Kitasatospora fiedleri: one gene and its partner. The protein of the gene in region 2 binds, or shares a complex with, the protein of the main gene of each other region. Links are inferred from orthologs where the notes say so. Each region holds a gene or a part of one and is shown on either strand. Other genes may lie near its edges. The genes, in order: pcrA and uvrB.

Evidence for each region.
Region 1: the proteins of uvrB (region 2) and pcrA are in contact, whole or in part, in a crystal structure (PDB 7EGT), measured with the Thermus thermophilus proteins. The link is inferred for Kitasatospora fiedleri from one-to-one orthologs. Residues at the interface, in WP_096411307.1 of Thermus thermophilus: Glu23, Leu25, Arg26, Asp27, Gly28, Glu29, Arg30, Phe31, Arg55, Glu326, Asp327, Phe328, Glu379, Ser382, Gln383, His398, Gly400, Arg401; in WP_096412145.1 of Thermus thermophilus: His654, Arg656, Phe657, Gln666, Asp668, Glu669, Lys680, Arg681, Leu682, Ser683, Lys685, Tyr686, Ala687.

The regions. Positions count from the first base shown.
Region 1 is NZ_OX419519.1:3,112,617-3,127,878, reverse strand. What follows is about bases 5,023-8,215. They hold pcrA (DNA helicase PcrA), read left to right. Parts: upstream 5,023-5,375; coding sequence 5,376-8,015; downstream 8,016-8,215. Other genes in these bases: QMQ26_RS14310 (cobalamin B12-binding domain-containing protein), read left to right, coding at 8,183-8,215; QMQ26_RS14320 (hypothetical protein), read left to right, coding at 5,023-5,253. In the rest of the region: QMQ26_RS14335 (ATP-binding protein), read left to right, coding at 61-1,458; QMQ26_RS14330 (LuxR C-terminal-related transcriptional regulator), read left to right, coding at 1,451-2,131; QMQ26_RS14325 (hypothetical protein), read right to left, coding at 2,822-3,316; more of QMQ26_RS14320, read left to right, coding at 4,036-5,022; more of QMQ26_RS14310, read left to right, coding at 8,216-8,587; QMQ26_RS14305 (DUF5691 domain-containing protein), read right to left, coding at 8,655-10,217; QMQ26_RS14300 (hypothetical protein), read right to left, coding at 10,214-10,348; QMQ26_RS14295 (SWIM zinc finger family protein), read right to left, coding at 10,719-12,041; QMQ26_RS14290 (MerR family transcriptional regulator), read right to left, coding at 12,083-12,436; QMQ26_RS14285 (hypothetical protein), read left to right, coding at 12,539-12,955; QMQ26_RS14280 (ATP-binding protein), read left to right, coding at 13,147-14,244. UniProt on the Escherichia coli protein: A helicase with DNA-dependent ATPase activity. Unwinds DNA duplexes with 3'-5' polarity. Translocates on single-stranded DNA with 3'-5' polarity. Initiates unwinding more efficiently from a nicked substrate than double-stranded DNA.
Region 2 is NZ_OX419519.1:5,597,372-5,612,356, reverse strand. What follows is about bases 12,070-14,985. They hold uvrB (excinuclease ABC subunit UvrB), read right to left. Parts: upstream 14,615-14,985; coding sequence 12,524-14,614; downstream 12,070-12,523. Other genes in these bases: zapE (cell division protein ZapE), read right to left, coding at 14,653-14,985; QMQ26_RS25495 (TerD family protein), read right to left, coding at 12,070-12,301. Also shown: DNA-binding protein WhiA, read right to left, coding at 161-1,141; QMQ26_RS25535 (gluconeogenesis factor YvcK family protein), read right to left, coding at 1,132-2,163; RNase adapter RapZ, read right to left, coding at 2,250-3,080; excinuclease ABC subunit UvrC, read right to left, coding at 3,131-5,134; QMQ26_RS25520 (Rieske (2Fe-2S) protein), read right to left, coding at 5,187-5,633; excinuclease ABC subunit UvrA, read right to left, coding at 5,757-8,636; QMQ26_RS25510 (maleylpyruvate isomerase family mycothiol-dependent enzyme), read left to right, coding at 8,889-9,704; QMQ26_RS25505 (MBL fold metallo-hydrolase), read left to right, coding at 9,772-10,425; QMQ26_RS25500 (TerC family protein), read right to left, coding at 10,506-11,492; more of QMQ26_RS25495, read right to left, coding at 11,717-12,069. UniProt on the Escherichia coli protein: The UvrABC repair system catalyzes the recognition and processing of DNA lesions. A damage recognition complex composed of 2 UvrA and 2 UvrB subunits scans DNA for abnormalities.

The DNA of each region.
Region 1 (15,262 bases), 2.5 Mb from region 2 along the record:
GGCCGCCTAGGGGCCGGACCCTGATGCGCCGCCGCACCGGCACCTGCCACCATCGGTGCCGTGGCCGTACCCGAGACCAGAAGCCCCGAGCCCGCGCCGACCGATCCGCCGGCCGGCCCGCCGCCCTACCGGCGGCTGTACCGCAGCCCGCACGGCCGGATCCTCGGCGGCGTCTGCCAGGGCCTGGCGGTCCACCTCGGCGTGCCCGTCACCTGGGTGCGGCTGGCGTTCATCGTGCTGTTCTTCTCCGAGGGCATCGGCGCCCTGCTGTACGCCGCGTTCTGGGTGGTGGTGCCGCTGGGCATCAACCAGGCCGCCCCCGGCGCCGACCGCCCGGCCCGCCGCCCCGGCGACGGCGCCCCCGGCCGCCTGGGCCGGCTGCGCGAACTGCTGGAGCGCACCTTCCACGGCGACGACCTGCACGGCACGGACGCCGCCGCGGACCCGGCGGACGCCGCGGGGTCCGCCGTCGGGGGCCGCGGCCGGGCCGGCAGCCTGGGCCAGCTGTTCGCGCTGGTCGCCCTGGTGATCGGCGTGATGGCGCTGCTGTCCGCGCTCGGCGTCCAGACCGCCAAGCCGTACGTGTGGCCGCTGCTCGCGGTCGGCATCGGCGTCGCCCTGGTGTGGCGGCAGGCCGACGACTCGCGCTGGCAGAGCTGGTTCGGCCTGGAGCCGGGCAGCCGCAAGGGCGCCTACCTGCGGGTGCTGGCCGGGGTGCTGCTGGTGGTGGCCGGCATCATCGGCTACTTCGTCACCCAGGGCGTGGACTCGCCGGTCGCCCTGGTCGTCGAGTCCTCGCTGGCCGTGGTGGCCGGCGTGCTGGTGCTCGGCGGCCCGTCCATGCTGCGGATGTGGCAGGACCTCGGCGCCGAGCGCACCGCCCGCATCCGGGCCCAGGAGCGGGCCGAGATCGCCGCGCACGTCCACGACTCGGTGCTGCACACCCTGACCCTGATCCAGCGCCGGGCCGAGGACCCCAAGGAGGTGCTGCGCCTGGCCCGCGCCCAGGAGCGCGAACTGCGCCTGTGGCTGTACCGCCCGGAGGCCGCCGCCGAGGCCGCCCCCGACACCCTGGCCGAGCACCTGCGCGAGATCGTCGCCGAGGTCGAGGACCGGCACGGCGTCCCCCTGGAGCTGGTCTGCGTCGGCGACTGCCCGATGGACGAGCGGATCGCCTCGCAGATGCAGGCCGCCAGGGAAGCCATGGTGAACGCCGCCAAGTACGGTGGCGGTGGACCGGTCCAGGTCTACGCGGAGGTGGAGGGGAGGGCGGTGTCGGTGTTCGTCCGCGACCACGGCCCCGGCTTCGACCCCGACGACCTCCCCGAGGACCGCATGGGCGTACGCGAATCGATCATCGGCCGGATGCGGCGCAACGGGGGCACCGCGCGGGTGCGGCCCGCGCCGGACGGCGGGACCGAGGTCGAGCTGGAGATGGAGAGGGCGGCAGATGACTGACGCAGCGTCAGGGGCGGCGGCGGCCGGGAGGCGGGCCCGGGTGGTCCTGGTCGACGACCACCGGATGTTCCGCACCGGGGTGCGCGCCGAGATCGGGCGCACCGACGAGACCGGCATCGACGTGGTCGGCGAGGCCGACGACGTGGAGTCCGCGGTCCGGGTGGTCGCCGAGACCCGGCCCGACGTGGTGCTGCTGGACGTCCACCTGCCCGGCGGCGGCGGCGTCGAGGTGCTGCGCCGCTCGGCCGGCGTCGAGGGGGTGCGCTTCCTCGCGCTGTCCGTCTCGGACGCCGCCGAGGACGTGATCGGGGTGATCCGCGGCGGCGCCCGCGGCTACGTCACCAAGACCATCACCGGCACCGACCTGGTCAACGCGGTCTTCCGGATCGCCGACGGCGACGCGGTGTTCTCGCCCCGGCTGGCCGGCTTCGTGCTCGACGCGTTCGCCGCCACCGACACCCCGCCGGTCGACGAGGACCTCGACCGGCTCACCCAGCGCGAGCGCGAGGTGCTGCGGCTGATCGCCCGCGGCTACGCGTACAAGGAGATCGCCAAGCAGCTGTTCATCTCGGTCAAGACGGTGGAGAGCCACGTCTCCGCGGTGCTGCGCAAGCTCCAGCTCTCCAACCGGCACGAACTGACCCGCTGGGCCACGGCGCGCCGCCTGGTCTGACCCCGCCCGGGCGGCCCGCCCCCGCGGCCGGGCCGCCCGCCGGAGCGGTGGTGCCGCCGTGCCCGGGCAGGTGACGATGTGTTTGGATAGAACCCGTGCCGACCCTCCGCTCGTGTCGCCCCCGGGTGCGACGACCGCGTCCCGCCACCTCCCCGGCCCGCCCGGCCGGACACCGCCCCGGCCGCGCCGCATGAGCGTCGGAGCGGTCCCCGGCCCCGCGTCCGGCCCGGACACCGTCGAGGCCCCGCAGGCCCCGCCGCGGCCCACCCGGTGGAACGCCCGGTGGGGCACCGGGTGGAGCGCACCGGCCTGGACCCGCCGCCTGCTGTGGGTGTGGCCCGCCGCGCTGACCCTGGTGGCCTGCCTGTACGGGGCCGGCGGCCCGCTGCTCTGGGACGACGAGCTGGCCACCTGGAACGCGGCGAGCCGCTCGCCGCACGAGATCTTCCACCTGCTGGACCACCTGGACGCCGTGATCGGCGCCTACTACCTCCTGATCCACTTCTGGACCGAGCTGGCCGGGCACTCGGTCGTCGCGCTCCGGACGCCCTCCGCGCTGGCGATGGCCGGTGCCGCCGCCTTCGTCACCCTGATCGGCCGCAAGCTCTTCACGCCCGCCGCCGGACTGGTCGCGGGCACCCTGTTCGCGCTGGTCCCCTCGGTGTCCCGGTACGGGCAGGAGGTCCGCGGCTACGCCTTCGTGGTCTTCTTCGCCGCGCTGGCCACCCTGCTGCTGCTGCGCGCCCTGGACCGGCCGTCCGCCCTGCGCTGGGCGCCGTACGCGCTCGCGCTGGCCGGTGCCGGGCTGTTCCACGTCGTCGCGCTGGTCCTGATCGTCCCGCACGCCCTGGTCGCGGCCGGACGCTGGTGGACCGGGCGGGCGCGCGGCGTGCTGGTCGGCTTCCCGCTCGCCGCGTTCGGCGCGGTGCTGCCGCTGCTCCCGCTGATCGCCCTCGGCCGGCACCAGGTGGACCGGCAGCTCAGCTGGCTGGCCAAGCCCACCATCCCGTACGTCGCCCAGACCATGTGGCGCGGCCTGTACGGCTCGGCCTGGGTCAGCCTGCTGGTGCTGGCCTGCGCGGCCCTGCCGCTGGCCTGGCCGCGCGGCCGCCGCCCGGCGGTGGAGATCGGCCTGGTCGCGGCGCTGCCGATCCCGCTGCTCTGGTTCGCCTCGCAGGGGCACACCTCGTACTTCCTCGACCGCTACCTGCTCTTCACGCTGCCCGCCTGGGCCGTGCTGGCCGGCGCGGGCCTGGCCGCGCTGCGCCCCCGGGTGCTCGTCGCGGCCGGCCTGGCGGCCGTCCTGGTGCTGGGCGCGCACGACCAGCGGGTGGTGCGCCAGCGCTACTCGCACACCGGCTGGGACGCCGCGGCCGCCGCGAAGGTCATCGCCGACGGCTACCGGCCCGGCGACGCCGTCGCGCCGCAGCGCTACGGGAACGCGGTCTTCACGGCCGTGCCCACCGCGCTGGAGCTCTATCTGCCGGAGCGGGTCCGGCTCGACGACGTCTTCGTCGCGAGGAGCGCGGTCGAGCTGGGCGAGCTCTACCCGCAGCTGTGCGGCGACCCGGCGGCCTGCCTCGGGGACGTCCGGCGGGTCTGGGTGGTCACCGTGGTCAACGACCGCGCACTCGCCCCCGACGGCACCCCGTCGTGCACGACGACCCGTTCGAGGGCTTCGACCCCGGCCAGGCCGAGGCGCTGCGGGCGGCCTTCCCGAAGAGCACCGTCACCCACCGGCACGGCGTGCTGGTCACCCTGCTGGAGCGCTGACCCCGCCGCCCGCCCGGGGCCCCGCCCCGGCGAGCCTGCGCGGCCCGCCGCACCCCGCTGCATAGCGTGGGCGCCGTGCCAGCCGCCCCCCGAGACCGCGCCCGCCCGGCGCCCGCCGGAGGGGACGGGCCGTGGCCCGCGTCCTGACCCGGGCCGCCCCCGACGCGCCCGTCCGGGCCCGGCCGCGCCGACCGGCCCCCCGGCCCGCCGCCCGGGCCGCCCTGCTCGGCTACCTCGCCGTCCGGGCGGTCGGCCTGCTGCTGCTGGTCCACCAGGGCGGCGCCGCCGGGGCCGCGCACCGGCTGAGCGGCCTGTGGGACGCCCGCTGGTACCGGCAGATCGCCCTGCACGGCTACGCGGGCACCGCGCCCGTCCACGGCCCGCACGGCCTCTACGAGCCGTACGCGTTCTTCCCCGCCTACCCGCTGCTGGTGCGGGCCGCCGCGCTGCTGCTGCCGCTCGGCGCGGCGGCGCTCGCGGTGGCCTGGGCGGCGTCGCTGGCCGCGGCCTGGGGGATCTTCGCGGTCGCCGCCCGGCTGTACGGGGACCGGGCCGGGGTGGTCGCCGCCGTGCTGTGGGGCGTCCTGCCGTCCGCGGTGGTGGAGGGCGCCGCGTACTCGGAGGCGCTGTTCACCGCCTTCGCCGCCTGGGCCGTGCACGCGGCGCTGTGCCGCCGCTGGGTGGCGGCCGGGCTGCTGTGCGCCGCCGCCGGGCTGACCCGCCCCACCGGGCTGGCGCTCGCCCTGGCGGTCGGCGCCGCCGCGCTGCTGGAGCTGGTGCCGCGCCGGGCCGGTCCGGGCGGGCCGGGGGCGGGCCCGTCCGGCGCGGTGCCGGTCCGCCGGGTCGATCCGCGGGCGCTGGCCGGGGCGCTGCTGGCGCCGCTGGGCTGCGTGGGCTTCATCGCCTGGGTCGGGTGGCGCAAGGGCCGCTGGGACGGCTACTTCCGGGTCCAGGACGCCTGGCAGACCCGGTTCGACTTCGGCCGCTCCACCCTGGTCTCGCTCCGCCGCCTGCTGGCCGCCCCCGAGCCGGTCTGGCTGGCCGACGTGGTCGCCGCCGGCACCCTGCTGGCGGCCGCGGTGCTGCTGGTGCTCTCGGCGCTGCGCCGCCAGCCGCCGGTGCTGCTGCTGTACAGCGCGGCGGTGCTGGCCCTGGCGCTCGGCGACGCCGCCTACTTCACCTCCCGGGCGCGCTTCCTGCTGCCCGCCTTCGGGCTGCTGCTCCCGCTCGCCACCGCGCTGGCCCGCACCCGCGGCCGGGCGGTGCCGGCCGTGCTGCTCGGCGCGGCGGCGCTGGTCTCCGCGGCGTACGGGGGCTACGCGGTCTTCGTCTACCCGGACGCCCCGTAGCGCCCCTGGCCGCTTCCGTGGTGCCCCGGGCGGCCCCAACCCGCCGCGCCGGTGCGGGCGTTCGGGCCCGCGCGGCGGGAGCGGGCGGGGATGTCGGCGGCGGGCCATAGACTCGAAGGGCCATGAGTAGCCTCTTCGATGACCTCCCGCTCCCCGGCTTCGAGCGTCCCGCCGTCGGGTCGAGCCCCCGCCCCGCAGCCCCGCAGTGGTCGGAGGAGGAGGCCCCGCCGCCCGCCGACGAACCGTACGACGACATCCCGTACGACGACGTCCCGTACGACCCCGGCTACGGCGAGGGCGGCCCCCCCGAGGAGGACATCCCGGACGGGCTGTTCGCCACCGACCACGCCGCCGAGGCCGAGCGCGACGCCTGGCACCGCAACGGCGCCGCCCGCACCGTCGTCGACCCGGCGCAGCTACTGGAGGGCATGAACGACCCGCAGCGCGAGGCCGTGCTGCACGCCGGTTCGCCGCTGCTGATCGTGGCCGGCGCCGGCTCCGGCAAGACCCGGGTGCTCACCCACCGGATCGCCCACCTGCTGGCCGCGCGCGGCGTGCAGCCCGGCGAGATCCTGGCGATCACCTTCACCAACAAGGCCGCCGGCGAGATGCGCGAGCGGGTCGAGGCGCTGGTCGGCCCGCGCGCCAAGGCGATGTGGGTCTCCACCTTCCACAGCGCGTGCGTGCGCATCCTGCGCCGCGAGGCCAAGCAGCTGGGCATGAACTCCAGCTTCTCGATCTACGACTCGGCGGACTCCCAGCGCCTGATGTCCCTGGTCTGCCGGGACCTCGACCTCGACCCCAAGCAGTTCCCGCCGAAGTCCTTCACCGCCAAGGTCAGCAACCTCAAGAACGAGCTGATCGACGAGGAGACGTACGCCGACCAGGCGGCCAACCCGATGGAGAAGAAGCTCGCCGAGGCGTACTTCCTCTACCAGCGGCGGCTGCGCGAGGCCAACGCCCTCGACTTCGACGACATCATCATGACCACCGTGCACCTGCTCCAGGCGTTCCCCGACGTCGCCGAGCACTACCGGCGCCGGTTCCGGCACATCCTGGTCGACGAGTACCAGGACACCAACCACGCCCAGTACACGCTGGTGCGCGAGCTCTCCGGCGGCTCCGCCACCCACGCCCCCCGGATGACCGCGGACGGCGACTTCGTCAACCCGGCCGAGGCCCACCTCGCCCAGGTCCCGCCCGCCGAGCTGTGCGTCGTCGGCGACGCCGACCAGTCGATCTACGCCTTCCGCGGCGCGACCATCCGCAACATCCTCCAGTTCGAGGAGGACTACCCGAACGCGACGACGATCCTGCTGGAGCAGAACTACCGCTCCACCCAGACCATCCTCACCGCCGCCAACTCGGTCATCGAACGCAACACCAACCGCCGCAAGAAGAACCTCTGGACGGCCGGCGACCAGGGCGAGCAGGTCGTCGGCTACGTCGCCGACGACGAGCACGGCGAGGCCCAGTTCATCGCCGAGGAGATCGACCGCCTCACCGACGCCGGCGACGCCCGCCCCGGCGACGTGGCGATCTTCTACCGCACCAACGCCCAGTCCCGGGTCTTCGAGGAGGTGTTCATCCGGGTCGGCCTGCCCTACAAGGTGGTCGGCGGCGTGCGCTTCTACGAGCGCAAGGAGGTCAAGGACGTCCTGGCCTACCTGCGGGTGCTCTCCAACCCCGAGGACACCGTCCCGCTGCGCCGCATCCTCAACGTCCCCAAGCGCGGCATCGGCGAGCGCGCCGAGGCGATGATCGACGCGCTCGCCTCCCGGGAGCGGATCTCCTTCGCCGCCGCGCTGCGCCGGGTCGACGAGGCGTACGGCATGGCGGCGCGCTCCGCCAACGCGGTGAAGAAGTTCAACGAGCTGCTGGCCGGCCTGCGCCAGGTGGTCGAGTCCGGGGCCGGGCCGGCCGCCGTGCTGGAGGCCGTCCTGGAGGAGACCGGGTACCTCGCCGAACTCCAGTCCTCCACCGACCCGCAGGACGAGACCCGGGTGGAGAACCTCCAGGAGCTCGCCGCGGTCGCCCTCGAGTACGAGAAGGACCCGGGGGAGCGCCCCGAGGGCGACGAGGGGCCGCCGGTCGGCTCGCTCGCCGACTTCCTGGAGCGGGTCGCGCTGGTCGCCGACTCCGACCAGATCCCGGACGAGGAGGACGGCGCGGGCGTCATCACGATGATGACCCTGCACACCGCCAAGGGCCTGGAGTTCCCCGTCGTCTTCCTCACCGGCATGGAGGACGGGATCTTCCCGCACATGCGGGCCCTCAACCAGGTCAAGGAGCTGGAGGAGGAGCGCCGCCTCGCCTACGTCGGCCTCACCCGGGCCCGGCAGCGGCTCTACCTGACCCGCTCGGTGCTGCGCAGCGCCTGGGGGCAGCCCTCCTACAACCCGGCCTCGCGCTTCCTGGAGGAGATCCCGGAGAAGCTGATCCAGTGGAAGCGCACCGGCGCGGCCGCGGTGCCGCCCTCGCGCGGCTACTCCACGGGCTCCTCGGGCGCGGGCTCCTCGCGGGGTTCCGGCTCCTCGGCCGCCGCCTCGCCGAAGGCCGGCTGGGGCAGGTCCGCCCGGACGGTCACCGACCGGGAGGTGGTGGCGCTCGCCGTCGGCGACCGGGTCAGCCACGACAGCTTCGGCCTGGGCACCGTCGTCGCCACCCAGGGCGTCGGCGACAAGGCCCGCGCCACGGTCGACTTCGGCTCCGCCGGGCGCAAGGAACTGCTCCTGCGTTACGCCCCCGTCGAGAAGCTCTGAGCGGGGTCGGCCCCGCACGCTGTGATTTTGCCCTCCTCTCGGCAGGCAGGGAAGGACGGCGGCCCCGCCGGGCCGCTACCCTCCCCTCAGAATCTGTTAGAAGTGGTTAACACCGAGCCCGCGACCAGGCCGGCCGGGTGGTGGACAACGTGGTCCAGGAGGCAGTCATGGTGGTGTCGGGGCCGATCCGAGTCGTGGTGGCCAAGCCCGGGCTCGACGGGCACGACCGGGGAGCCAAGGTCATCGCGCGGGCCCTGCGCGACGCCGGCATGGAGGTCATCTACACCGGCCTCCACCAGACCCCCGAGCAGATCGTCGACACGGCGATCCAGGAGGACGCGGACGGCATCGGCCTGTCCATCCTCTCCGGCGCGCACATGACCCTCTGCGCCAAGGTGATCGCCCTGCTCAAGGAGCGCGACGCCGCCGACATCAAGGTCTTCTGCGGCGGGATCATCCCCGACGCGGACATCACCGAGCTCAAGGCGCTCGGCGTCGCCGACATCTTCACCCCGGGCACCCCCACCCAGGACGTGGTCAGCTGGGTGGAGTCCAACCTGCGCTCCGCGTAGCCGGAGCGGGCACACCGGGGGCCGGGAGCGGTACGCGCTCCCGGCCCCCGGTGCGTCGCTCCCGGGCCTACTCCAGCTCGGCCAGCATGGCCTGGCGGAAGCGCAGGGTGCCGGCGAGCCGGGTGAAGGTGTCGGCCCAGGCGGTGTCGGGGGAGGTGTCGGCGACCAGCGCCTCGACGGCGGGGGCGGTCTCGGGGGCGAGGGCGCGCTCGGTCATGCCCAGGACGCCGCTGTGGCTCCACGGGTAGGAGCCGAGTTCGGCGGCCCGCTTGAGCGCGGCGACGACGGCGGTGGAGAGCGGGGGCGTCCACGGGGTGGCGCAGGCGCCGAGGAGCTGGAAGGCGTCGCCGAGCCCGTGGGTCTGGACGAACGCGGCCGTCCAGGCGGCGCGTTCGGCGGGCGGGAGGACGGCCAGCAGCTTGGCGGGGGCGCCCGGCGCGCGGGTGTCGCGGCCGGGGCGGGGCGGGGCGCCGAGCAGGGCGCGGGCCCAGGCGGCGTCCTGCTGGCGGACGGCGGCCCGGGCCCACGCCTCGCGCAGGTCCTCGGCCCACTCGGCGCCGCCGCCGTCGGGGGAGTCGACGGTGGGCAGGGCGAGCAGCTGCTCGGGGGAGCGGCCGGTCCCGTCCGTCCACAGGGCCAGCGGCGCCCCCGCGACGACCTCGCCGAACCACCAGGCGCGCTCGCCGCGCCCGGTCGGGGACTTCACGGGTATGCCGTCGCGCTGCATGGCGGCGTCGCAGGCGGCGGGCGGGGTGACGTGCAGCCGGTCGCCGTCGTCGCGGACCGCGGCCCGGGCCCGGGCGGCCATCCGGGCGGCCAGCGCGGAGCCGGGGAGGGTGGAGAGCAACTCCGCGGCGGTGGCCCGGACGTTCTTGGAGCGGTCGGAGAGCGCGGCCTCCAGGAACTCCTCGTCGGCGGCGGACAGGCCGTCCTGGAGGGCGTCCAGGAAGAGCACCCGGTCCTCGGCGCGCTCGGTGCCCCAGGTGGAGGCGAGCAGGGCGAGCCCGGCGGCCGGGTCGGTGCGGCGCAGCCGGGTGAGGTGGGCGACGCGCTCCGCGAACAGCCCTTCCTGCCAGAGGAGTTCGCCGGGCTGGTCGAGGGCGTCCTGGTCGCCGGCGGTGCGGGTGACGTACTTCCAGTCGGGGTTGTGCGGGGCGAGCCAGCGGCCGAGCGGGCCGGCCAGCGTGACGGCGTCGGAGCGGAGTTCGGAGCGGGCCCGGGCGGTGTCCAGCAGGGCCGGGACGAGGGCGGGCGGCAGCCGGTGGCCGCGGGCGCGGGCGGCGGCCAGCCACTGCGGGAGGAGTTCGGCGAGGTTGGCGGTGGTGCCGTGGCCGCTGCGGGTGCCGAGCAGGACGGCCAGCCGGCGGGCGGCGGCCTCGGGCAGCGCGGGCCGGGGGTCGGCCGGGGCGGGCGCGGGGAGGTCGACGGCGGGGGCGGGCAGCGCGCCGGCCCGGCGGCGGACGGCGGCGACGGCGGCCAGGTCGAGCAGCGCGCCCGCCGGGTCGGCGCGGTCCACGGCGGCGGCCAGCGGGGTGCGGGGCTCGGGCAGCGGGCGGCGGTCGGTGCCGAGCAGGGCGGCGCTCTCCAGCTCGGCCCAGTCGTCGGTGGTGGCGGGGGCGGACGCGGTCATGCCCGGTCTCCGTTCGGCCGGCGGGTGGTGGTGCGGTGGCGGCGGCCCCAGCCGCTGGCGAGGGCGGCGCGGCGGGCGGCGTGGTGCAGGGCGATGCGTCGGACGGCGGTGCGCTGCCGGATGCGGGTCATGGTTTCCTCCGGTCGACGGTGCGTCAGGGGGCGCCGGGGAGCGTCCCGTTCCGTCTGGTGGTGCGAGGGGCGGGGCGGCGGTCTGGTGCGGTGCGGTCTGGTGCGAGGGACGGTGCGGTGGCGGGCAGGGGCCGGGTGGTCCGGCGGGCGGCGGGCGGCGGTGTGCGGCCGGGAGCGGGGTGCCGGGCGTCCCGGTCGGCGGTGCCCCGGGGGCGGCCGGTCCGGTGGCGGGTACGGGGCGGTGCGCGGGCGGACCGCGCGCGGGCGGACGGCGGAGCGGGAAACGGCGCGGCGGTGCGCGGGCGGATCGAGGGCGCGGGCGGACCCGGCGGGGGCCGGGCCGCGGCGCAGGCCGGCCGAGCGGCGCCGGTCAGCCGAGCGGGACCGGCCGGTGGTCGGCGTCCCAGGCGGTGACCGGGGCGAAGCCGCGGTGGCCGCACTCGCCGAACAGGGTGACGGGGTGGCCGGCGGAGACCGCGGCCAGCCGCCACAGGGCCGGTTCGGGCAGGGCGCCGCGGCGCACCGGCAGGGTGTGGACGCCGTCGGTGAGCTGCCAGCCGTCCGGGGTGCGGACCGGGACCACGTCGGTCAGGACGGCCGGCCAGCTGTCCAGCCACGGGTCCTCGGCGACGGCCGCGCCGTACTCGGCGAGCGCCCCGGCGAGGGGGAGCCCGGCGGGCGCGGCGGCCGGGGCGGGCTCGGGGCCGCCGTAGCGGGTGCCGAGGACGGCCCGCAGCGGGCGGGCGCCCGGGTGGTAGGCCAGGTCGGCCTCCAGCACCCGGCCGGTGGGCAGCGCCAGGTCGGGGGCCTGGCCGGGGCGGCCGAAGGCGAGCAGCAGGGCGGGCCGGCCGGTCTTCGCGCCGCGCAGCCACACCCGGCGGGTGGTCAGGCGGTCGTCGGCGGTGTCCCGGCTGCCCAGGACGTGCCAGCGGTCCCGGACGGTCGGCCCGGCGAGCAGCTCGGCGGTGTCGGTGGTGAAGCCGACCCGGGCCCGGACGGTCGCCGCGAGCGGCTCCGGCAGGGTGTCGATCCGGCCGTAGGCGCCGGCCAGCAGGTGCAGCATCGCGTACTCCTCCAGCAGTTCGTCCGACGGGGCCTCGGCCAGCGTCCGGACCCTGGACGCCAGTCCGGGCGCCTGGGCGTCGACCATCCGCGCGGCGACCTCCTCCCAGGCGCCGGCCGGCGGCGGGTCGGCCAGGCCGCGGCGGACGCCGTCGGCCAGCCGCAGCCGCAGCTCGCGGGCGCCGCCCGCGACCCGGGCCGACCGCTTCTCGGCCCGGCGGCGGGCGGCCTCCGGGTCCGCTTCGGCGACCTTGGCGGCCTTGGCCTGCTGCTTGGCGGCCCGGTCGGCGGCGGCCTGGCCGCGGCCGTTCAGCCACTCCTCGACCCAGTCCGGCGGGGCGGCCCCGTCGGCGACCGCCTCCGGGCCGGCGGCCCAGAGCAGGAGCAGCCCGAGGGCGTGCTTGCACGGGAACTTCCGGCTCGGGCAACTGCACGTGTACGCGGGCGTCCCGAGCTCCACCGCCGTCCGGTAGGGCGTGCTGCCGCTGCCCTTGCACAGGCCCCACAGCGCGCCCCGCCCGGTGCCGGTGGCCGACCACGGGGCGGGCCCGGAGAGCTTGCCCGCGGCCTTCAGGGAGGCCGGGTCGGGCGCCAGCGAAAGGACGTGTTCGGTGCTCCAGCGTTCCTCCATGCCGATGACGCTAGGAGGCGGCACTGACAGTCGAGGGGCCGTCAGGCCGGGGCCAGCGGGCAGCCGGTGCCGACCCGCTCGGCGAGGTCGGCGCGCAGCGCCGCGAGCTCCGCGGTGCGGGCGTCGATCAGCGCGATCTTCTCCCGGAACAGCTCGGACAGCCGCTCGGCGGCGTCCGGCGCGGCGCTCAACTCGGCGCCGGTGCGGGCGATCTCGGCCAGCGAGAAGCCCAGCGCCTGCGCGGTGCGGACGTAGCGCAGCCAGGGCACCGACTCGGGCGGGAAGTCGCGGTAGCCGTTGGGCAGGCGGCGGGCGACCAGCAGCCCGGTGCGCTCGTAGAAGCGCAGGGCGTCCCGGCTCAGCCCGGACCGTTCGGCGAGTTCCCCGATCCGCATGACCCCGCTCCCGTCGGCGACTTGACCCTGGACAGTACTCCACCGTCCAGCATGGGCCCGTCCCCGTACGGGACGGCACACGAGACGGCACAGGAGCCCGACATGACGCACCGCTACGCCCGCCTGGTCCGCGCCAGCGCCTGGTACGACCTGCTGGTCACCGCCCCGTTCGCCACCCCCTGGACGTACGCCCTCGCGCACCGGGCGCTGTCCGCGGCGGGCGGCGCGCTGGGGCTGGGCCGACTGCCGCCGCCGGAGCCGGTGCAGACGCTGTTCGCCAACCTGATGGGGTCGGTGGTGCTGGTCTGGGCGCTGCTGCGGCTGCTGCGCCCGCGGCCGGAGCACGGGCTGTTCGACGGCGCGGCCCGGGTGCTGTTCGCCTGCTGGCAGGGCTGGGCGCTGGGGCAGGGCGCGACCGGGCTGCTGTGGGGCTTCCTGGTGGTGGAGGCGGCGTTCGGCGCGGCCCAGCTGTGGCCCTGGCGGCGGGCGGCCTACCGGGGCGCGCTGCCGGCCGAGTGAGGGCGGTCCGGTCGGCGGCGGGTCGGTCGAGGGCGGTCCGGTCGAGGGCGGTCCGGTTGTCAGTGGCGGGGGGCAGAGTGGAACTCGCACGGGGCGAACGGGAGTTCTTCCGCCCAGGTCAGCGCCGTGCGGTTGATTCCCCGCGCCCTTCCCGCGCAGTGTCCTGACGTCCCGTGAGATCGGAGCAGTCGATGACCACCGAGACGACCAGCGAGGTCCTGCGGCAGCACGCCGAGGACGCGTTCGCCGAGGAGCTGGCCGCCCTCGCCCGGCACGACGACCGGACCAGGCCGGAGCGCTGGCGGCTCTCGCCGTGGGCGGTCGCCACCTACCTGCTGGGCGGCGAGCTCGCCGACGGCACGGTGATCACGCCGAAGTACATCGGCCCGCGCCGGGTGGTCGAGGTCGCCGTGACGACGCTGGCCACCGACCGGGCGCTGCTGCTGCTCGGCGTGCCCGGCACCGCCAAGACCTGGGTCTCCGAGCACCTCGCCGCCGCGATCTCCGGCGACTCCACGCTGCTCGTCCAGGGCACCGCCGGCACCCCCGAGGAGGCCGTCCGCTACGGCTGGAACTACGCCCAGCTCCTCGCCCACGGCCCGAGCGAGGACGCGCTCGTCCCGTCCCCGCTGATGCGCGCGATGCGCGACGGGCGGATCGCCCGGGTCGAGGAGCTGACCCGCATCCCGGCCGACGTGCAGGACAGCCTGATCACCATCCTGTCCGAGAAGACCCTCCCCGTACCGGAGTTGGGCTCCGAGGTGCAGGCGGTGCGCGGCTTCAACGTGATCGCCACCGCCAACGACCGCGACCGCGGCGTCAACGAGCTGTCCTCCGCGCTGCGCCGCCGCTTCAACACCGTGGTGCTGCCGCTGCCCGCCACCCTGGAGGAGGAGGTGGAGATCGTCACCCGCCGGGTCGGCCAGCTCGGCCGCTCGCTCGACCTGCCCGAACTGCCGGGCGGCGCGGCGGAGATCCGCCGGGTGGTCACCGTCTTCCGCGAGCTGCGCTCCGGCCTGACGGCCGACGGCCGGACGAAGGTGAAGACCCCCAGCGGCACGCTCTCCACCGCCGAGGCGATCTCGGTGGTCACCAACGGCCTCGCGCTGGCCGTCCACTTCGGCGACGGCGTGCTGCGCGCGGGCGACGTCGCGGACGGCATCGTCGGCGCGGTGGTCCGCGACCCGGTCGCCGACCGGCAGGTGTGGCGCGAGTACGTGGAGGGCGTGGTCCGCGACCGCGACGGTTGGAAGGACTTCTACCGGGCCGCCCGGGAGGTCTCGGCGTGAACGCCCAGGTGACGCTGCTCGGGGTGCGCCACCACGGCCCCGGCTCGGCCCGCGCGGTGGCCGCCGCGCTGGCCGCCCTGCGGCCCGACGCGGTGCTGATCGAGGGCCCGCCGGAGGCCGACGAGCTGGTCGCGGCCGCCGCCGAGAAGGAGATGGTGCCGCCGGTCGCGCTGCTCGCCCACGTCGCCGACGACCCGGCGCGGGCCGCGTTCTGGCCGTTCGCCGCGTTCTCGCCCGAGTGGGTGGCGCTGCGGCACGCGCTGGACGCCGGGGTGCCGGTCCGGTTCATCGACCTGCCCGCCGCGCAGAGCCTCGCGCTCGGCCCGCGCGGCGCCGACGGCGAGGCGGCGGGCCCGTTCGGCGACAGCGACGGCGTCAGCGACGGCGACGAAACCGTTACCGGGAACGGCGACACCTCCGGCGGTGACGGCGCGTCAGAGGAGGGGGAGGGGTCGGGAGTGCCGGGGGGCACTTCCCGGCCCGCGCCCGTCGACCCGATCGCCGAACTCGCCGCCGCCGCCGGCCACCCCGACCCGGAGTCCTGGTGGGAGGACGTGGTCGAGCACCGCGCCCCCGACGGCGACCCGCTGGCCCCGTTCGCCGCCCTCGCCGAGGCGATGGCCGCCCTGCGCGAGCACCACCCGGCCGAGCGGCGCGACCTGGTCCGCGAGGCCGCCATGCGCCAGCAGCTCCGGGCCGCCCGCCGGGCCGGGCACCAGCGCATCGCGGTGGTCTGCGGCGCCTGGCACGTCCCCGCGCTCGCCACGCTGCCGACCGTCGCGCACGACCGGGCGCTGCTCGCCGAACTCCCCAAGAAGCTCAGGACCGAACTGACCTGGGTGCCGTGGACGCACCGCCGGCTGTCCCAGCACACCGGCTACGGCGCGGGCATCGACTCGCCCGGCTGGTACCACCACCTGTTCACCGCCCCGAGCAGCCGGTCGCCCGCTGGATGACCAGGGTCGCCGAACTGCTCCGGGCCGAGGACCACCCGGTCTCCTCCGCGCACGTCATCGAG
Region 2 (14,985 bases):
TGCTGACCCTACCTCGCCCAAGTGTCGCAAGGCACATCGCCTCACCGGTAGGGCGCGGCGGCCCGGACGTGCGCAGGGGGCGTGCGCGGCGGGCGGCGGCGGGTGCCGCTGCCTGCCGCGCACGCCCCCTGCGGTGCGCTTCGGGACGGTTGACGGGCCGTCAGTTCAGGGCCATCTCCTCGGTCAGGTTGGCCTCGGTGTTCGGCAGGCCGAGTTCGGCGGCCCGCTTGTCGGCCATCGCCAGCAGCCGACGAATCCGCCCGGCCACCGCGTCCTTGGTCAGCGGCGGGTCGGCGAGCGCGCCGAGCTCCTCCAGCGAGGCCTGCTTGTGCTGCATGCGCAGCGCGCCGGCCGCGGCCAGGTGCTCGGGCACCTCCTCGCCGAGGATCTCCAGGGCGCGCTGCACCCGGGCGCCCGCGGCGACCGCGGCCCGGGCCGAGCGGCGCAGGTTGGCGTCGTCGAAGTTGGCCAGCCGGTTGGCGGTGGCCCGCACCTCGCGGCGCATCCGGCGCTCCTCCCAGGCGAGCACCGACTCGTGCGCGCCGAGCCGGGTGAGCAGCGCGCCGATCGCGTCGCCGTCGCGGATCACCACCCGGTCGACGCCGCGCACCTCGCGGGCCTTGGCCGGGATGCCGAGCCGGCGGGCCGCGCCGACCAGGGCGAGCGCCGCCTCCGAGCCGGGGCAGGTGATCTCCAGGGAGGAGGAGCGGCCGGGCTCGGTCAGCGAGCCGTGCGCGAGGAACGCGCCGCGCCAGGCGGCCTCCGCGTCGCAGGTCGCCCCGGAGACCACCGCCGGGGGCAGGCCCCGGATCGGCCGCCCTCGTCCGTCCACCAGCCCGGTCTGCCGGGCCAGCAGCTCGCCGTCCTTCACCACCCGCACCACGTACCGGCTGCCGCGTCGCAGCCCGCCGGGGGCCATCACCACCAGATCCGAGGAGTGTCCGAAGATCTCCAGGAGGTCCTTGCGCAGCCGCCGGGCCGCAATGCCGGTGTCCAGCTCCGCCTCGATCACGATGCGGCCGCTCACAATGTGCAGTCCGCCCGCAAAACGCAGGATCGCCGAGACCTCCGCCTTGCGGCAGCAGGCACGGGTGACGGGAAGCCGGGAGATCTCGTCTTTCACCGCTGCCGTCATCGCCATGGGCCGATCCTTCCATGAGTCCGGAAAATCCGGTCGTACGCGGCGGCCAAGAGCTCCGCGTCGTGTCGCGGCGTCCCGTCGTCGCGGGCCACCGAGTCGAGCACCAGGGCGGCGCCCATCCGCTCGGCGGCCTGTTCCAGGCCGGCCAGGTCGGCCACGCCGAAGGCGCCGCCGCTGACCGCCCGCTCGTCCACCAGGATCGCATCCACGGCCAGGCCGGGGGCGTGGTCGGCGATCACCTCCAGGTGGCGCTGCGGGGTGAAGCCCTCGGTCTCGCCGGGCTGCGGGGCCAGGTTGAGGGTGAGCAGGCGGCGGGCCCGGGTCTCGGTGAGCGCCTTGGCCAGCTCGGGGACCAGCAGGTGCGGCAGCACGCTGGTGAACCAGGAGCCGGGGCCGAGCACCACCCAGTCCGCCTCCAGGACGGCCTGCACGGCCTCCGGGACGGCCGGCGGCCCGTCCGGCAGCAGCCGGATCGACTGCACGGTGCCGGGCGTGACCGCCACCGCGGCCTGGCCGCGGACCGCGGACACCTCGCCGGGCCGCAGCGGGTCGTGGCCGCGGACCTGCGCCTCGATGTCCAGCGGGACGGCCGACATCGGCAGCACCCGGCCCTGCACGTTCAGCAGCCGGCCGACCCAGTTCAGCGCCTCCACCGGGTCGCCGAGCTTCTCCCACAGCGCCACGATCAGCAGGTTGCCCACCGCGTGGCCGCCGAGCTCGCCGGTGCCGGCGAAGCGCTGCTGGATCACCTCGGACCAGGTCCGGCCCCACTCGTCGTCGCCGCAGAGCGCGGCCAGCGCCTTGCGCAGGTCGCCGGGCGGCAGCACCCCCAGCTCGGTGCGCAGCCGGCCGCTGGAGCCGCCGTCGTCGGCGACGGTGACCACGGCGGTCAGCTCGGTGGTGAGCCGGCGCAGCGCGGACAGCGAGGCGGACAGGCCCTGGCCGCCCCCCAGCGCGGCGATCTTCGGCACGCCGGGGCGCGGCTGGACGGCCCGCTCGGCCGGTCTGGTCCGGAGCTGCAGCCGCGCTGGCAGGTATCCCGTCACGCCGACCCCATGTTCCTGTCTCGTGCTCGGCCGGGGCGGCGGTGCGGGGGTTCCCCGGTCGCCTACTCCCGGCCCATGTCCCGGTGGACCAGCACCGTCTCGACCCCGTCCGCGATCAGACGCTTGGTCAGCTGCTCGGACATCGCCACGCTGCGGTGCTTGCCTCCGGTGCAGCCTACGGCAAGCGTCATGTAGCGCTTCCCCTCCCGGCGGTAGCCCTCGGTGACGATCCGCAGCAGCTCGGTGTACCCGTCCACGAACTGCTGGGCCCCGGGCTGCTGGAAGACGTACTCGGCCACCTCCGGGTCGGTCCCGGTGCGGGCCCGCAGCTCGGGCACCCAGTGCGGGTTGGGCAGGAAGCGGCAGTCCACCACCAGGTCGGCGTCGACCGGCAGGCCGTACTTGAAGCCGAAGGACATCACGGTGGCGCGCAGCTCCGGCTCGTCCTGGCCGGCGAACTGGGCGTCCATCTTGGCGCGCAGCTGGTGCACGTTGAGGTTGGAGGTGTCGACCACCAGGTCGGCCTCGCCGCGCAGCTCGCGCAGCAGCTCGCGCTCCTGGGCGATGCCGTCGACGATCCGGCCGTCGGCCTGGAGCGGGTGCGGGCGGCGGACCGACTCGAAGCGGCGCACCAGCGCGTCGTCGGAGGAGTCCAGGAAGACCACGCGCAGCCGCACGCCGCGCTTCTCCAGCTCCTCCAGCGAGGTCAGCAGGTCGTCGAAGAAGGTCCGGCCGCGGACGTCGACCACGACGCCGATCCGCGGCACCGCGCCCTGCGAGCGGGCGCCGAGGTCGACCATGGTGGGGATCAGCGCGGGCGGCAGGTTGTCGACCACGAACCAGCCGAGGTCCTCCAGGCACTTCGCGGCGGTGGAACGACCCGCCCCCGACATGCCCGAGATGATCACCAGCTCGGGGGTGGTCTCCCCCCCGTTGGACACTGTCACGTCTCTTCCCCGCTTCTCGGTACTGCTGTGGCCGTGCTGTCTTCGATGATCTCGCCGGTCGCGGTGTTGACCGCGAATGCGGCGGGTGTACGGGAGGCCAAGGCTGCGGCAACAGTCTCGGCGGTGCGGCGCCCGACCCCGGGGACCTCGCACAGTTCGTCGACGGTCGCCGCCCGCAGCTTCTTCAGCGAACCGAAGTGCTTGAGCAGGGCCCGGCGGCGAGTCTCGCCCAGCCCGGGGACCGAGTCCAGTTCCCCCGCCGTGAGCCGCTTGGCGCGCTTGGCCCGCTGGTAGGTGATGGCGAAGCGGTGCGCCTCGTCGCGGACCCGCTGGAGCAGGTACAGGCCCTCGCTGGAGCGCGGCAGCACCACCGGGTCGTCCTGGCCGGGCAGCCACACCTCCTCCAGCCGCTTGGCCAGCCCGCACACCGCGACGTCGTCGATGCCCAGCTCGTCCAACGCCCGGACGGCGGCGGCGACCTGGGGCTGCCCGCCGTCGACCACCAGCAGCTGCGGCGGGTAGGCGAAGCGCTTGGGGCGGCCGTTCTCGTCGAGCGGCGAGCCGTCCTCCTCCGGGGCCTCCTCGGGCACCGCCCACTCGCCGGTGCGCTCGCGCTCCTGGAGGTAGCGGCGGAAGCGGCGGGTGATCACCTCGTGCATCGAGCGGACGTCGTCCTGGCCCTCGAAGCCCTTGATCTGGAACCGGCGGTACTCGCTCTTGCGGGCCAGGCCGTCCTCGAACACCACCATGGACGCCACCACGTCCTCGCCCTGGAGGTGCGAGACGTCGAAGCACTCGATGCGCAGCGGCACCGAGTCCAGCTCCAGCGCCTCGGCGATCTCCTGGAGGGCGCGGCTGCGGGTGGTGAGGTCGGAGGCGCGCCTGGTCTTGTGCAGCGCCAGCGCCTGCTGGGCGTTGCGCTGCACCGTCTCCATCAGGTCCTTCTTGTCGCCGCGCTGCGGGACCCGCAGGTCGACCTGGGCGCCGCGCAGGCCGGCGAGCCACTCGTGCACGGCCTCCTCGGGCAGCGCGGGGACGAGCACCTCGCGCGGGACCTGCTCGCTGCCCTCGCCGTACAGTTGCTGGAGGGCGTGCTCGACCAGGCCCGCGGTGTCGACGTCCTCGACCTTGTCGGTGACCCAGCCGCGCTGGCCGCGCACCCGGCCGCCGCGGACGTGGAAGATCTGCACGGCGGCCTCGAGTTCGTCCTCGGCCAGGGCCAGCAGGTCGGCGTCGGTGCCGTCGGCGAGCACCACCGCGTTCTTCTCCATGGCGCGTTGCAGCGCGGCCAGGTCGTCGCGCAGCCGGGCGGCCTTCTCGTACTCCATCTCGGCGGCGGCCTGCTGCATCTGCTGTTCCAGCCGGCGCAGGTGGCCGCCCGTCCGGCCGGCCATGAAGTCGCAGAACTCCTCGGCGAGTTCGCGGTGCTCGGCGGCGCTCACCCGGCCCACGCAGGGCGCCGCGCACTTGCCGATGTAGCCGAGCAGGCAGGGGCGGCCGACCTGCTGGGCGCGCTTGAAGACGCCGTTGGAGCACGTCCGCACCGGGAAGACCCGCAGCAGCAGGTCGACCGTCTCGCGGATCGCCCAGGCGTGGCCGTACGGGCCGAAGTAGCGCACGCCCTTCTTGTGCGCCCCGCGCATCACCTGGACCCGGGGGAACTCCTCGTTCAGGGTGACGGCGAGCTCCGGGTAGCTCTTGTCGTCCCGGTACTTGACGTTGAACCGCGGGTCGAACTCCTTGATCCAGGAGTACTCCAGCTGGAGCGCCTCGACCTCGGTGGACACCACCGTCCACTCCACGGACGCCGCGGTGGTCACCATCGTCGCGGTGCGCGGGTGCAGGTTCGCCACGTCCTGGAAGTACGAGGAGAGCCGCTGGCGCAGGCTCTTCGCCTTCCCCACGTAGATGACCCGGCCGTGCGCGTCACGGAACTTGTACACCCCGGGCGAGAGCGGGATCGCCCCCGGCGCCGGTCGGTAGGTGGACGGGTCTGCCATGCCCCTACCGTACCGACTGGCGCGGACACTCCGCGGCGTCCGACGGGGTTCGTCAGCTCTTGGTGACCTGGAGGTTCCCGTTCTGCACCGCGACCCGGTAGGCGGGCAGCGGCGCGGGGGCCGGACCGTCCTGCACCGCGCCGTCGGAGATCCCGAACCGGCTGCCGTGGCACAGGCACTGGATCTGCTCCTTGACCACGCCGTTGACCAGGCAGCCGGCGTGGGTGCACTTGGCGCTGAACGCCTTGTACTCCCCCGCGGCCGGCTGGGTCACCACGACGCCCTGCTCCCGGTACACCTTCCCGCCGCCGACCGGGACGTCCGCGGCCGCGCCGAGGTCGACCGGGACGGCGGAGGCGCCCTTGCCGTCGCCCTCGGTGGCGGACGCGCCCTTGCCGTCGTCCTGGGCGGCGGAAGAGCACCCGGCCGCGGTGGCCCCGGCGAGCGCGACGGCCGCGCAGCACAGGACGGTACGGCGGGAGGCGGTGGGCTCGGGCATCGGGACTCCTCGGTGCGGGGAAGGGTCGGTGCGGGGAAGGGCGCCGAGCAACGTAGCACGCGCGCGGCGGACCGCCCGGGGAGCGACCTGCGCTCCCCGGGCGGTCCTCGCTCGCCCCCGGTGCTACTTCCTGCGCCGCTTGGCGGCGGGCGCCGCGTCCGAGACGCCCGGCAGGATGTCGCGCAGGAACTTGCCGGTGTGGCTGGCGGTGGAGGCCGCGACCTCCTCCGGGGTGCCCTCGATGACCACGCTGCCGCCGCCGGAGCCGCCCTCGGGGCCCATGTCGACCAGCCAGTCGGCGGTCTTGATGACGTCGAGGTTGTGCTCGATGACGATGACGGTGTTGCCCTTCTCGACCAGCCCCTCCAGGACCTTGATCAGCTTGCTGATGTCCTCGAAGTGCAGGCCGGTGGTGGGCTCGTCCAGGACGTAGACCGTCCGCCCGGTGGAGCGCTTCTGGAGCTCGGCGGAGAGCTTGACCCGCTGGGCCTCGCCGCCGGAGAGGGTGGTGGCGGGCTGGCCGAGCCGGACGTAGCCGAGGCCGACCTCCTTGAGCGTCCTGAGGTGGCGGGCGATCGCGGGGACGGCCTCGAAGAAGTCGAGCCCCTCCTCGATCGGCATGTTCAGCACCTCGGCGATGGACTTGCCCTTGTAGTGGACCTCCAGCGTCTCCCGGTTGTAGCGGTCGCCGTGGCAGACCTCGCAGGGGACGTAGACGTCCGGCAGGAAGTTCATCTCGATCTTGATGGTGCCGTCGCCGGAGCAGTTCTCGCAGCGGCCGCCCTTGACGTTGAACGAGAACCGGCCGGGCAGGTAGCCGCGGACCTTGGCCTCCTGGGTCTCCGCGAACAGCTTGCGCACGTGGTCGAAGACGCCGGTGTAGGTGGCCGGGTTGGAGCGCGGGGTCCGGCCGATCGGCGACTGGTCGACGTGCACCACCTTGTCGACCAGGTCGGTGCCGGTGATCCGGGTGTGCCGGCCGGGGACGCTGCGGGCGCCGTTCAGCTCGCGGGCCAGGTGCGCGTACAGGATGTCGTTGACCAGCGTGGACTTGCCGGAGCCGGAGACGCCGGTGACGGCGGTGAAGGTGCCCAGCGGGAAGGCGACCGTGACGTCCTTGAGGTTGTGCTCGCGGGCGCCGTGCACCACCAGCTGGCGCTTCTTGTCGCGCGGGCGGCGGGTCGCCGGGATCGGGATGGCGCGCTTGCCCGACAGGTACTGGCCGGTCAGCGACTCGTCGTTGGCCAGCAGCTCCTCCAGCGAGCCGGAGTGCACCACCTTGCCGCCGTGCTCGCCGGCGCCGGGGCCGATGTCGACGATCCAGTCGGCGGTCTTGATGGTGTCCTCGTCGTGCTCGACGACGATCAGCGTGTTGCCGATGTCGCGCAGCCGGACCAGGGTCTCGATCAGCCGGTGGTTGTCGCGCTGGTGCAGGCCGATGGACGGCTCGTCCAGCACGTACAGCACGCCGACCAGGCCGGAGCCGATCTGGGTGGCCAGCCGGATGCGCTGGGCCTCGCCGCCGGAGAGGGTGCCGGCGGCGCGGTTGAGCGAGAGGTAGTCGAGGCCGACGTCCACCAGGAAGCGCAGCCGCTCCAGCACCTCCTTGAGCACCCGCTCGGCGATCTGCTTGTCCCGGCGGTCCAGCCGCAGCGCACCCAGGAAGTCCGCGCAGTCGCTGATCGACATCGCGGAGACCTCGGCGATGGACTTCTCCATCACCGTGACGGCCAGCACCACCGGCTTGAGCCGGGTGCCCTTGCAGGTCGGGCAGGGCACCTCGCGCATGTAGCCCTCGAAGCGCTCGCGCCCGGCGTCGCTCTCCGACTCGGAGTGCCGGCGCGTCACGAACGGGACGACACCCTCGAAGGCGGTGGTGTAGGAGCGCTCGCGGCCGTAGCGGTTGCGGTAGCGGACCTCGACCTGGGTCTTGTGGCCGTACAGCAGCGCCTTGCGGGCCCGGACCGGCAGCCCGGCCCACGGGATGTCGGTGCGGAAGCCGAGCTCGCCGGCCAGCGCGTTGACCAGCCGCTGGAAGTACTCCTTGGTGGCGCCCTGCGACCAGGGGTGGATGGCGCCCTCGTCGAGCGACTTCTCCTCGTCGGGGACGAGCAGCTCCGGGTCGACCTCCATCCGGTTGCCCAGGCCCGAGCAGTCCGGGCAGGCGCCGAACGGGGAGTTGAAGGAGAAGGAGCGCGGCTCCAGCTCCTCGAAGGAGACGTCGTCGTACGGGCAGTAGAGGTGCTCCGAGAACATCTTCTCGCGCTCGGGGTCGTCCTCCGCCAGGTCGACGAAGTCGAGCACCACCATGCCGCCGGCCAGCTTGAGCGCGGTCTCCACCGAGTCGGTGAGCCGGCGCTTGGCGCCCGCCTTCACGGTGAGGCGGTCGATGACCACCTCGACGGTGTGCTTCTCCTGCTTCTTGAGCACCGGCGGCTCGGTCAGCTGGACGGTCTGCCCGTCCACCCGGGCCCGGGCGTAGCCCTTGGACTGGAGATCGGCGAAGAGGTCGACGAACTCGCCCTTGCGCTCCCGGACCACCGGGCTGAGCACCTGGAACCGGGTGCCCTCGGGCAGCTCCAGCACCTTGTCGACGATGGCCTGCGGCGACTGCCGGGCGATCGGGCGCCCGCAGTGCGGGCAGTGCGGCTTGCCGATCCGGGCGAACAGCAGGCGCAGGTAGTCGTACACCTCGGTGATGGTGCCGACGGTGGAACGGGGGTTGCGGCTGGTGGACTTCTGGTCGATCGAGACGGCCGGGGAGAGGCCCTCGATGAAGTCCACGTCCGGCTTGTCCATCTGCCCGAGGAACTGCCGGGCGTACGAGGACAGCGACTCGACGTAGCGCCGCTGGCCCTCGGCGAAGATCGTGTCGAAGGCGAGGGAGGACTTGCCGGACCCGGAGAGGCCCGTGAAGACGATGAGGGAGTCCCTGGGCAGGTCGAGCGAGACGTTCTTGAGGTTGTGCTCACGTGCACCACGGACGACGAGGCGGTCTGCCACTGCTACTGGCGCCTTTCTCCGGGTCGAAGGGAGGAGGGAGATGTGCTTCTTCGTGCTTCTTCCAGGATGCGCCCGCCAGCGTACTGGCTCATTCGTTCGAATCTGAGCCGGTCGGCCGGGGCCACCCGGACGGGTGAACGGCACCCGCGCTCGACGGTAGCGTCAACGACTGACAACCGGCCCGGGCAACGCCCCGGTGCCCGCACCGCACCGCCTCGACCCGTTTTCCCGACCGTCGAAAGGCCATGCCCGATGAGCGACGCCACCACCGCGGCCACCACCGCCGCGGCCGCCGCAGCCGAGCGGCTGCGGGCCACCGCGGAGAGCACCGACCTGCTGCTGCACACCCTCGCCGAGCTGGAGCCCGCGGCGGTGTTCGAACCCTCCGCGCTGTCCGGCTGGACCCGCGGGCACCTGCTGACCCACCTCGCCCGCAACGCGGACTCCCTGGTCAACCTGCTCACCGGCGCCCGCACCGGGCGGCAGGTCCCGCAGTACGCCACCCCGGAGACGCGGGACGCCGACATCGAGGCCGGGGCCGGACGCCCGCTGGCCGAACAGGTCGCCGACCTCCGGGAGAGCCAGCGGCGCTTCCAGGACTTCGCCGCCGGGCTGGAGCCCGAGCACTGGGCCGCCCCGATCACCCACCGCGACGGCACCGTCTTCCCGGCCTGGCAGGTGCCGGGGAAGCGGCTGATCGAGCTGGAGTACCACCACGTCGACCTGAACGCCGGCTACACCCCGGCGCACTGGCCCGAGCCGTTCGCCGTCGCCGAGTTCCAGCGGCTGGGCGCGCGCCTCGCCGCGCGGGACGGCCTGCCCGACCTGCTGCTGGTCGCCGAGGACGCCGGGCTCCGGGTCCGGCTCGGCGGCGGCGGTGACAGCAGCGGCGACGGCGGTGGCGCCGACGACGGCGGGGCGCCCGGGCTGGTCGCCGAGGGCCCGGTGCGGGCGCTCACCGGCTGGCTGTCCGGCCGCTCGGACGGGGACGGCCTCCAGGTCCACCGCGGCGACGAGGGCCTGGTCGACCCCCGGAGCGCGCTGCCCGCGCTCCCCCCGATGGGATGATGGGCCGCGAGTGGACGGAATTGACGGAACCGGCGGAACAGCCCGGCGGCGAGCGAGGAGCGGCGTGATGACGTACCACGGAGCGGTGAAGGTCGGCGGGGCACCGGACGTCCGGGAGCTGGCCCACCTGATCATCACCAAGGTCGCGGTCGGACCGCACCACAACAACGCGTACCTGCTGCGCTGCCGGGCCACCGACGAGCAGTTGCTGATCGACGCCGCCGCCGACGCGCCGGTGCTGCTGGAGACCGTCGGCCCCCGGCTGGCCGCGGTGGTCACCACCCACCGGCACCGCGACCACTGGGGCGCGCTGGCCGAGGTGGTCGCCGTCACCGGGGCCCGCACCATGGCCGGGCGGATCGACGCCGAGGGCATCGACGTGCCCACCGACCTCCCGCTGGAGGACGGCTCGGTGGTCCGCTTCGGGCAGGTCGAGCTGACCGTCCGCCACCTGGTGGGCCACACCCCCGGCGCGATCGTGCTGCTCTACGACGACCCGCAGGGCCACCCCCACCTGTTCACCGGCGACTGCCTGTTCCCGGGCGGCGTGGGCAACACCTGGGGCGACCCGGCGGCCTTCGACTCGCTGTTCCGGGACGTCAACGAGAAGGTCTTCGACCGGCTCCCGGACGAGACCTGGGTCTACCCGGGCCACGGCGACGACACCACCCTGGGCGCCGAGCGCCCGCACCTGCCGGAGTGGCGCGAGCGCGGCTGGTGAGCACGACGGCCCGGGGCCCCCGCCGCACGACTGCGGCGGGGGCCCCGGGCATCACGGCCGGCTCAGGGCCGCGGGCCGGATCAGGCGTCGATCTTCGCGGGCTCCTCGGCCCGCTCGGCCCGCTGCTGCTTCCGCGCGGTGACCAGGCTGGTCACGGTGGTGACCGCCAGGGTCAGCACGATGAAGCCCAGCGAGACCGGGATGCTGATCTCCGGCACGTGCACGCCGCTCTCGTGCAGCGCGTGCAGCACCAGCTTGACGCCGATGAAGCCGAGGATCACCGACAGGCCGTAGGAGAGGTGGACCAGCTTCTTCAGCAGGCCGCCGATCAGGAAGTACAGCTGGCGCAGGCCCATCAGCGCGAAGGCGTTGGCCGTGAAGACGATGTACGGGTCCTGGGTGAGGCCGAAGATGGCCGGGATCGAGTCCAGGGCGAACAGCACGTCGGTGGTGCCGATGGCCAGCATCACGATCAGCATCGGGGTCATCAGCCGGCGGCCGTTCTCCCGGATCAGCAGCTTGGTCCCGTGGTAGCGGTCGGTGGACGGGAAGCGCCGCTCGATCGACTTGAGCAGGCGGTTCTCCTCGAACTCCTCCTCTTCCTCGTCGGCCCGGGCCTCCTTGATCAGCTTCCAGGCCGTCCAGACCAGGAAGGCGCCGAAGAGGTAGAACACCCAGGAGAAGTTCGACACCACCGCCGCGCCGCCGGCGATGAAGACCGCCCGCAGCACCAGGGCGATGATCACGCCGAACATCAGCACCCGCTGCTGGTAGATCCTGGGCACCGCGAACTTGCCCATGATCAGGATGAACACGAACAGGTTGTCGACGCTGAGCGACTTCTCGGTGATGTAGCCGGCGAAGAACTCGCCGGACGGCTTCCCGCCGCCGTACCACCAGAGGAAGCCGCCGAACAGCCCGGCCAGGGCCACCCAGACCGCCGTCCAGATGCCGGCCTCCTTCACGGAGACCTCGTGCGGCTTGCGGCCGCCGATGAAGAAGTCGGCCACGATCAGGGCGATCAGCACCGCGATGGTGCCGGCCCACAGGCCCGCGGATACGTCCATGTCTGCTCCTCCGGCAGATAGGCGAACACTCGTCACTGCCGGAGGTCTCTTCCGCCGCGCGGCCCGCACCTGGCGGGTGCCGCACGGCCAGCGCCCCGGGGCGCCGCGATGGGCGCCCGTGATGACGGGGTCGCTGAACGGGGAATACTCCCCTCCGCTCCCAGAAGGTTAACAGGAAGCCCAAGGAAAGGTAAAGAAGGTAAAGGAGCCGCGCTGCCGAGCGGTCAGAGGAACGGCTCGATGAAGGGCAGCATGTCCCGGAAGGTGCGGCCGCTGGCCGGGGCGCCGATGGCGGTCATCTTCCAGCCGCTCTCGCCGTCCCGCTCGACCTTGGCCATGATCTGCCCGGTGTGCGGGCCGCCGCCGGTCAGCTCGTAGCGGGCCAGCTCCTTGCCGGTGGTCTCGTCGACCAGCCGGCAGTGCGCGTTCTGCACCTCCATGAAGTTCTGGCCGCTGTACGAGCTGACGGTGAAGACGATCTGGGTGACCCGGTGGGGCACCTTGGTCAGGTCGACCAGGATGCTCTCGTCGTCGCCGCCCGCCCCGACCCCGCCGACCAGGTTGTCGCCGGTGTGCCGGACCGAGCCCTCGTTGCTGACCAGGTGGGAGAAGAACACCACGTCGCTCATCGCCTTGCCGTCGTACAGCAGGGCGGACGCGTCGAGGTCGATCTCCTTGGGGCGGCGGCTGAAGAAGCCGCGCTTGCCGGGGGCGGACTTCCACCCGAGGCCCATCCGGACCACGGACAGGGTCTCGCCGGTGGACTTCAACAGGCTCACGCTCTGGCCCTTGGCCAGGTTCACGGACACGCTGCCGACCTCTGCTTCCTCCGGGCCCCGCCCGGCGTCCTGTCGCACCTCCGGCCGTACCCGGAACATCCCGGCCCCGGGCAGACCGCGCCCCACCCTACGCCGACGCGCCGCCGTTGCACCGCCGGTGCGGCGCCGAAGGGTCGGGCTGTGGCCAAACTACGACACAACGGCACCCGCCGGACGGGGAATCACCCCCGTCCGGCCGCGGGTGACGCCGGATCAGGCCATTCCCGCCTCGCGCATCTGCCGCAGCTCGCGCTTGAGTTCCTTGACCTCGTCGCGCAGCCGGGCCGCCACCTCGAACTGCAGCTCGGCCGCGGCGGTGTGCATCCGGTCGGTCATGCCCTGGATCAGCTCGGCGAGTTCGGCCGCGGGCAGGCTCTTGGCGGGCTTGCGATCGATGCCCAGCGCCGGGACCGGCGCCTTGCCCTTGCCCTGCTGCCGGTAGCCGGTGGCGAGCAGCTCCTCGGTGTCGACGTCCTCCCCGGCCATGGTGGAGAGCAGGTCGCCGATCTTCTTCCGCAGCGGCTGCGGGTCGATCCCGTGCTCCTCGTTGTACGCCTGCTGGACGGCGCGCCGGCGGTTGGTCTCGCTGATCGCCAGCTCCATCGCCGGGGTGATCTTGTCGGCGTACATGTGCACCTGGCCGGAGACGTTGCGCGCGGCGCGGCCGATGGTCTGGATCAGCGAGGTGCCGGAGCGCAGGAAGCCCTCCTTGTCCGCGTCCAGGATCGCGACCAGCGAGACCTCGGGCAGGTCGAGGCCCTCGCGGAGCAGGTTGATGCCGACCAGCACGTCGTACTCGCCGGCCCGCAGCTCGCGCAGCAGCTCGATCCGGCGCAGCGTGTCGACGTCGCTGTGCAGGTAGCGGACCCGGATGTCGAGGCCGAGGAAGTAGTCGGTGAGGTCCTCGGCCATCTTCTTGGTCAGCGTGGTGACCAGGACGCGCTCGTCCTTCTCCACCCGCTGCCGGATCTCGTGCACCAGGTCGTCGATCTGGCCCTCGGTGGGCTTGACGATCACCTCGGGGTCGATCAGGCCGGTCGGGCGGATGATCTGCTCGACCTGGCCGTCGCCGCGGGCCAGCTCGTACTTGCCCGGGGTGGCCGACAGGTAGACGGTCTGGCCGATCCGCTGCTGGAACTCCTCCCACTTCAGCGGCCGGTTGTCCATCGCCGAGGGCAGCCGGAAGCCGTGCTCGACCAGGGTGCGCTTGCGCGAGGCGTCGCCCTCGTACATCGCGCCGATCTGCGGGACGGTGACGTGCGACTCGTCGATGACCAGGAGGAAGTCCTCCGGGAAGTAGTCGAGCAGGGTGTTCGGCGGGGAGCCGGGCTCGCGGCCGTCGAAGTGCATCGAGTAGTTCTCCACGCCCGAGCAGGTGCCGATCTGGCGGAGCATCTCGATGTCGTAGGTGGTGCGCATCCGCAGCCGCTGGGCCTCCAGCAGCTTGCCCTGCTTCTCCATCCGGGCCAGCGTCTGCTCCAGCTCGGCCTCGATGCCGCCGATCGCCCGCTCCATCCGCTCCGGGCCGGCCACGTAGTGCGAGGCGGGGAAGACGTAGACCGAGTCGTCCTGGCTGATCACCTCGCCGGTCAGCGGGTGCAGCGTGTACAGCGCCTCGATCTCGTCGCCGAACATCTCGATCCGGACGGCGAGCTCCTCGTAGACCGGGAAGATCTCGACCGTGTCGCCGCGGACCCGGAAGGTGCCGCGGGTGAACGCCAGGTCGTTGCGGGTGTACTGGATGTCGACGAAGCGGCGCAGCAGGGCGTCCCGGTCGACCTCCTCGCCGACCTTCAGGCGGACCATCCGGTCGACGTACTCCTGCGGGGTGCCGAGGCCGTAGATGCAGGAGACGGACGCGACCACGATCACGTCCCGCCGGGTGAGCAGGCTGTTGGTGGCGGAGTGGCGCAGCCGCTCGACCTCCTCGTTGATCGAGGAGTCCTTCTCGATGTAGGTGTCCGTCTGCGGGACGTACGCCTCGGGCTGGTAGTAGTCGTAGTACGAGACGAAGTACTCGACCGCGTTGTTCGGCAGCAGCTCGCGGAACTCGTTCGCCAGCTGGGCGGCCAGCGTCTTGTTCGGCGCCATCACCAGGGTGGGGCGCTGGAGCTTCTCGATCATCCAGGCCGTGGTGGCCGACTTGCCGGTGCCGGTCGCGCCGAGCAGGACGACGTCCTTCTCGCCCGCGCGGACGCGGCGCTCCAGCTCGGCGATGGCCGCCGGCTGGTCACCGTTGGGTTGGTAGGGGCTGACGACCTCGAAGGGCGCCACGGACCGCTCGATACTCGTGATGGGACGCACGCCCTCCACGGTACGACCGGCCACCGACAACGCGGTGGTTACTTCGCGGAGTCCCGGGCCAGCGCGACCAGCCGGGAGACCGCCCGCAGGTACTTCTTGCGGTAGCCGCCGCGCAGCATCTCCTCGGTGAACACCCGGTCGAACGGCACGCCCGAGGCGGTGACCGGCAGCTCCCGGTCGTACATCCGGTCGGCCAGCACCACCAGCCGCAGCGCGGTCGCCTGGTCGTCCACCTGCCGCACCCCGCGCAGGAACACCGCGCCCACCTCGTCCAGCAGCGCGCCGTACCGGCTGGGGTGCACCTCCTTCAGGTGCTCCAGCAGCGCGTCGAAGTCGTCCAGCGACGCGCCCGGGGTGCGGGCCGCGCGGGC